2 regions of the Streptomyces sp. NPDC058401 genome follow, and region 2 is predicted to be linked to the other one. Evidence: riboswitches for the same ligand, from Rfam matches in the RefSeq annotation. Region 2 holds a riboswitch; the other holds the start of a gene.
The links. Region 2 has a riboswitch for glycine ahead of gcvP (aminomethyl-transferring glycine dehydrogenase). Riboswitches for the same ligand answer to the same signal wherever they lie in the genome.

Region 1 (3,370 bases), on a different contig from region 2:
AGCTGCTGGGGGTTGCTCATGACCTGATTCTCCTGGATGCGGGGGAGTGGATACGAACGGTGGTCCTGCGGGACCGGCGCGACGCTCCGTCCGGCGGTGCGACGCGGTGCGGTGCGGTACGGGGCTACTTCTGCCGCTTGTAGAACGGCAGGGCCACGACCTCGTACGCCTCATGCGTACCGCGAATGTCCACGCCGACACCGGAGGTGCCGGGCGCGGCGTGCGCCGCGTCGACATAGGCCATCGCGATCGGCTTGCCCAGCGTCGGGGACGGGGCGCCCGAGGTGACCTCGCCGACGATCCCGCCGTCGAAGGTCACGGAGAAGCCGGCGCGCGGAACGCGGCGGCCCTCGGCGATCAGACCGACCAGCTTGCGCGGCGGGTTGGTCGCGGCGCGCTCGGCGGCGGCCTCCAGGGCGGCGCGGCCGACGAAGTCGCCCTCCTTCTCGAACTTCACGACCCGGCCCAGACCCGCGTCGAACGGGGTCAGGGAGGTGGTCAGCTCGTGCCCGTACAGCGGCATGCCCGCTTCCAGGCGCAGGGTGTCGCGGCAGGACAGGCCGGCCGGGACCAGGCCGACGCCCTCGCCCGCCTTGGTCAGCGCCTGCCACAGCTCCACGGCGTGCTCGGGCGAGACGAACAGCTCGAAGCCGTCCTCGCCGGTGTAGCCGGTACGGGCGATCAGCGCGGGCACCCCGGCGACCGTGCCGGGCAGGCCGGCGTAGTACTTCAGCCCGTCCAGGTCGGCGTCGGTGAGGGAGGCGAGGATGCCGGGGGACTCCGGACCCTGCACCGCGAGCAGCGCGTACGCGTCGCGGTCGTCGCGGACCTCGGCGTCGAAGCCGGCGGCGCGCTCGGTGATCGCGTCCAGGACGACCTGGGCGTTGGAGGCGTTCGCGACGACCATGAATTCGGTCTCGCCCAGGCGGTAGACGATCAGGTCGTCGAGGATCCCGCCGTCTTCCTGGCAGATGTGCGTGTAGCGGGCGCGGCCGACGCCGACCGTGGAGATGTTGCCGACCAGCGCGTAGTCCAGGACCTTGACGGCCTCGGGGCCGGTCAGGGTGATCTCGCCCATGTGGGAGAGGTCGAACAGACCGGCCCTGGTGCGGACGGCGTTGTGCTCGTCGCGCTCGCTGGCGTACCGCAGGGGCATGTCCCAGCCCGCGAAATCGGTCATGGTTGCACCGAGGGAACGGTGCAGCGCATCGAGGGCGGTCAGGCGGGGGGCAGTGCTCATGGGTGTGGCTCCCGGGTCCCAGGGCATGACATGACGAGGAGGAGTTCCTCCCCATCTGTCATCGGAACCTGAGAGGTTCGCCGAGAGTTCCCCGCTTCCAGGGGAAGGCCTTCGACTTGCACCTTGGGTGGAGCCGTCACCAGTGCCCTCACGGGCGGTGGCGCGGCTCGCTTTTCAGATCTGCCTCATCCACGCGGTACGGGGCCTGAGAGATTCAAGGGAGGTACTTGCTCCTTCGGCGCCCGGGCACCGCCTTGCGGCGTGCCGGGACTCTCCCGCGCGGATTCAAGCGGCCGGTATGCAGTTAGGTGTCCAGATGGCGCACATCATTGCACGACGTGCGGCCGAATGGGGGAGGGGGTCCGCAAGCGGAGCGGAACCGGACACCCCGGATTACCGTCTCTTTACACTCAGGGGGACCGGGTCCAGGCGACCCGTCGCGGGGGAGGCGAACACTGTGCGGAGATTCGGACCACTGACGGCGACAGGCACCGGCACCGTCGAGGGAGCGGTGGCAGGGGTGCCGTCGCAGCGCGGCGTCGCAAGGGATCCGGCGTCGGCCGGAGCGGCGGGGGAGCCCGGAGCGGTGCGCGACCTGCGCGGGGCCGAGGGCCCGCGGCGGCTCAGCTTCGCCGCCGGGGACGTCGTGGTGGTCTCCGGACTGCCCGGCGGCGGCAAGAGCACCCTGATCAAGCGGGCCGCGGAGGGCGGCGGGATCGACTCCCAGGACGCCCGCGAGCGGTGGGAGCGCCGGATGCCGGCCGCCCTGCCCTACGCGGTGTACCGGCCCGCGGTCCGGATCGCCCACTACTGGGGCCTGTGGCGGGTGCTCCGCTCCGGGGCCCCGGCCGTCGTCCACGACTGCGGTACGCAGAGCTGGGTACGGGCGCTGCTGGCCTCGGCGGCCCGCCGGCGCGGCCGCGCACTGCACCTGGTCCTGCTGGACACCACGCCCGAGGAGGCCCGGGCCGGGCAGGCGGCGCGGGGCCGCGGGGTGTCGGCGTACGCCTTCGCCCGGCACCGCGGCGCGGTGGCCCGGCTGCTGCGCGAGGCCGAGGCGGGCCGCCCGCCGGCCGGCTGCGCGTCGGTGACCCTGCTGGACCGGCCGGCGGCGTCCCGGCTGACGTCGATCGGCTTCCGCTAGCGGGGCGGGCGGCGGGCGGCGTCCCGGCGGCAGCGTCCCGGCGGCAGCGGGCAGGCGGCGGTGGTCAGGCGGCCAGGGGCAAGGCTGCCGGTGTCCGACGGCCGGTGTCCGGCGGCCCCCGGCCCGGGTGTCGCAGGCGCCCGTTAATCTCGGGTCGACACCACGGGCAGAGGCAAGCGAGCGGAGACGTACATGTGGCCGGGTAACGAGCTGGAGCAGGTGCTCGGGGCGGCGCTCGGACAGGCGGAAGCCGGAGGGCGGATCCTGGAGGTCCTCGGGCGCAGCCCGCTGTGGATCCCGCTGCCCGGCGGGGTGAACAGCCTGAGCCTGCCCACCATGGAGATCGACGGCGCCGCGTACGTGCCCGTCTACAGCTCCGAGGAGCAGTTCCGCGCCTGCGCCGGACCCGCCATGGACTTCGCCGTCGCCCCCGCCGTGGACTTCGCCCGGGGCCTGCCCCCGCAGCTCGGTCTCGCGGTCAACCCCGAGGGATCGGTCGGGGTGCCGCTGCCCCCGCAGGCCGTCGCGGAGCTCTGCCGCACCGGCCGAAGCCCGCTCGACGGCCCGGCCACCGGCGGCCGGGTCCGGCTCTACGAGCCCGACTGGCAGGAGGATCCGGTCGAGTTCCTGGCCGCCGCCGCGGAGGAGTTCCGCTCCACCGGGGTCGTCGCGTCCGCGCACCGCTGCCTCGCCAGCGTCGAGGGCGGCTCGCCGGAGCTCTACGTCGGGGTCCACCTGGTGGGATGGGAGCCCGAGATGCGAAACGCCCCGATGGACGCGCTGGGCCGCGCCCTGACCCGCGTACCGCCGCCCTGGCCGGTGCAGTTGATCCTGCTCGACGCCGCCGAGGACCCGGTCGTCGACTACATACGTGAGCGCGTACGCCCCTTCTACCTGCCGTAGTGACGCTTAAGCTGGTGGCCGACACGCGTGGACGACGGGCGGACGAACAGACGAAGAGGGGTACCGGGTGAGTGCGTCAGGCA
Region 2 (3,370 bases):
TCGGAGACCCTGCGGGGGCCCACGGACGACCCCGCGGTGGTGCGGGAGGCGGCGGCGCGGCTGCTGGAGGCCGTGGACACCACGGGCGGGGTGCGGCTGCTGGGGGTGGGCGTGACGGGGCTGGCGGACTATACCCAGGAGGATCTCTTCGCTTTCGCCGATGCGATGGCTGCGCGGGCGGGGGTGGATTCGGCGGATGGCGCGGGTGGCGCGGGTGGCGCGGGTGGCGCGGATGGCGCCGGCGGGGGTGCGGTCGGCGTCGTCGATCCTGATGGGGGGCAGGAGGGCCGGGCGGAGGCCTTGGGGGGGGGGCGTGACGCCCAGCCGGGGCAGGGTGCTGTGCCGGGGCCCGGTGCCGGGTCGTCGCAGGTGGAGAGCTCCGTGCAGGGGCAGGCCGTCCAGGCGGGGTCCGGGCCCGGGCCCCGGCCTGATGGCGTCGAAGGTGTGAGTGAGCGGGTGTGGCCGGCCGGGAGCGATGTGCGGCATGCCGAGTACGGGCCGGGGTGGGTGCAGGGCAGCGGGGTCGGGAGGGTGACCGTGCGGTTCGAGCAGCCTGGATCCGGGGCGGGGCGGGTGCGGACGTTTCTGCTGGAGGACCCCGAGCTGGAGCGGGCCGATCCGATGCCGCTGGTCGGGGACCGGGGCGTGGGGGTCGGGGGCTCGACGGCTTCGGAGTGAGTCCGGGGCGGCGTGCGGTCTGGCTGTGCCCGGGGTGCGGGGGTTGGGCCCTGCGGGGCTGTCCCCTACCCGCCCTTCCACCGTTCCCCGGGCTGCGCCCGGACCTCTTTCCCGGGCTGCGCCCGGGCCCCTGCCGCGTGCGGCGCCCGGACCCGTTTCCCGGGCTGTGCCCGGATCCCTGGCGCGTGCGGCGGCGTTTCCGGGGGCCAGCCCCCGGGCCCCCGCTCCTCAAACGCCGGAGGGGCTGGATTTGGGCTGGTCTGGGCTGTATAGGGCTAGGGGGTGTCGGGGGTCTTGTGGCCGAAGTCGTGTTGGAAGTCTGAGGGGAGGGCCAGGTCCAGGCCGTAGTGGTGGTAGAGCTGCAGCTCCTGTTCGGGGGAGAGGTGGCGGCCGACGCCGAAGTCGGGGGCGTCCCTGATGAGGGCGCGTTCGAAGGGCACGTGCAGGGTGTCGCCCACCATCTCGCTGGGCTCCAGCGGGACGAAGGCGTCCCGGCTGAAGAGTCCGGTGCGTACGGCGGCCCATTCCGGGACGCCCGTGGCATCGTCGAGGTAGACCTCGTCGACGGTGCCGATCTTGGTGCCATTGCGGTCGAACGCCTTGCGGCCGATCAGGCTGCGGGGATCGATGTCGGTCTGCACGGTCCGGTCCCTCCATTGGGGCGCAACTCCTCCGTAATGACTACAAAAGTGCATTTCCGGAGAGGGGGCCACTCGAGGGAGGTCCGCAGATCGTCGCTGGTAGGCTGGGTGATGGCTGTTGACCCTGTGCGGGAGAGTCCTCCGAGTGAGTGAGACGGAGGCGCCGAAGGAGCAAATCCTCCCCGGAATCTCTCAGGCATACGTACCGCACGTGGTGAGGCCACTCTGGAAAGCAGGGGCGGGTACCGGGCGCGCAGTGCCGGTCCCTCTCCTCACCGACGGTGAAAGCCGGGACTTCGTGGGCGATCCCCGCGCAGCCCGGTGAAGCTCTCAGGTTGTGATGACAGAGGGGGAGGCCGTCCGGGTGCCCGCGCCGTGGTGCCCCTCGCAGGTCGTACGACCAGGAGGCCTCCGTACATGACCGCCAACCGCATTCCGCTCTCCCAGCTGGAGCGAGGCATCCCCTTCGAGCAGCGCCACATCGGCCCGGATGCCGAGGCGCAGGCGAAGATGCTCGCCCATGTGGGCTACGGCTCGCTGGACGAGCTCACCGCAGCCGCGGTGCCGGATGTGATCAAGACCACCGCCGCGCTGAACCTGCCCGAGGCGCGGACCGAGGCCGAGGTGCTCGCCGAGCTGCGTGAGCTCGCCGACCGCAACCAGGTCCTCTCCTCCATGATCGGCCTGGGTTACTACGGCACCTTCACGCCGCCGGTGATCCTGCGCAACGTCATGGAGAACCCGGCCTGGTACACGGCCTACACGCCGTACCAGCCGGAGATCTCCCAGGGCCGCCTCGAGGCCCTGCTGAACTTCCAGACCGTCGTCGCCGAGCTGACCGGCCTGCCGACCTCCGGTGCCTCCCTGCTCGACGAGGGCACCGCGGCCGCCGAGGCCATGACTCTGGCCCGCCGCGTGGGCAAGGCCAAGGGCAACATCTTCCTCATCGACGCCGACGCGCTGCCGCAGACCATCGCGGTGATCCAGACCCGTGCCGAGCCGATCGGCATCGAGGTCGTCGTCGCCGATCTGAGCGAGGGGATTCCGGCCGGGATCGCCGAGCGCGGTGTCTACGGAGTGCTGCTCCAGTACCCGGGTGCCTCCGGCGCCGTGCGGGAGATCAAGCCGGTCATCGACCAGGCCCACGAGCTCGGTGCGATCGTCGCCGTCTCCGCCGACCTGCTCGCCCTGACCCTGCTGACCTCCCCGGGCGAGCTGGGCGCGGACATCGCCGTCGGCACCACCCAGCGCTTCGGCGTCCCGATGGGCTTCGGCGGACCGCACGCCGGCTACATGGCCGTCCAGGCCAAGCACGCGCGCTCGCTGCCCGGCCGCCTCGTCGGCGTCTCCGTGGACGCGGACGGCAACAAGGCCTACCGCCTGGCGCTGCAGACCCGTGAGCAGCACATCCGCCGCGAGAAGGCCACGTCCAACATCTGCACCGCGCAGGTGCTCCTCGCCGTCATGGCCGGCATGTACGCCGTCTACCACGGCCCGGATGGGCTGCGGACGATCGCCCGCCGCACCCACCGCTACGCCAACCTGCTGGCCGCGGGCCTGACGGCCGGCGGGGCCGAGGTCGTGCACGGCTCGTACTTCGACACCCTCACCGTCCGGGTTCCCGGCCGGGCCGCCGAGGTCGTGGCCGCCGCCCGCGAGGGTGGCGTCAACCTGTTCCAGGTCGATGCGGACCTCGTCTCCCTCGCCTGTGACGAGACCACCCTGCGCGCCGACGTCGAGGCCGTCTGGGCCGCCTTCGGCGTCACGGCCGACATCGAGGCGCTGGACGAGAGCACCGCCGAGGCGCTGCCCGAGGGCCTGCTCCGCTCGGACGACTACCTGACCCACCCGGTCTTCCACCAGCACCGGTCCGAGACGGCGATGCTGCGCTACCTGCGCAAGCTCTCCGACAAGGACTACGCGCTGGACCGCGGCATGATCCCGCTGGGCTCCTGCACCATGAAGCTCAACGCGACCACCGAGATGGAGCCGGTCACCTGGCCGGAATTCGGCCAGGTGCACCCGTTCGCCCCGGTCGAGCAGGCCGAGGG

Region 1: another riboswitch for glycine. It lies ahead of gcvT (glycine cleavage system aminomethyltransferase GcvT); the one in region 2 lies ahead of gcvP (aminomethyl-transferring glycine dehydrogenase).

The regions. Positions count from the first base shown of each region.
Region 1 is NZ_JBHXKA010000106.1:5,649-9,018, forward strand. It holds gene gcvH (glycine cleavage system protein GcvH) at 1-20, opposite strand, end outside; gene gcvT (glycine cleavage system aminomethyltransferase GcvT) at 125-1,240, opposite strand; glycine riboswitch at 1,425-1,528, opposite strand; gene ACFWNV_RS29840 (AAA family ATPase) at 1,752-2,384, shown strand; gene ACFWNV_RS29845 (enhanced serine sensitivity protein SseB) at 2,577-3,287, shown strand; gene ACFWNV_RS29850 (enhanced serine sensitivity protein SseB C-terminal domain-containing protein) at 3,355-3,370, shown strand, end outside.
Region 2 is NZ_JBHXKA010000139.1:9,823-13,192, forward strand. It holds gene ACFWNV_RS33410 (DNA polymerase IV) at 1-678, shown strand, start outside; gene ACFWNV_RS33415 (PRC-barrel domain-containing protein) at 954-1,319, opposite strand; glycine riboswitch at 1,439-1,537, shown strand; gene gcvP (aminomethyl-transferring glycine dehydrogenase) at 1,737-3,370, shown strand, end outside.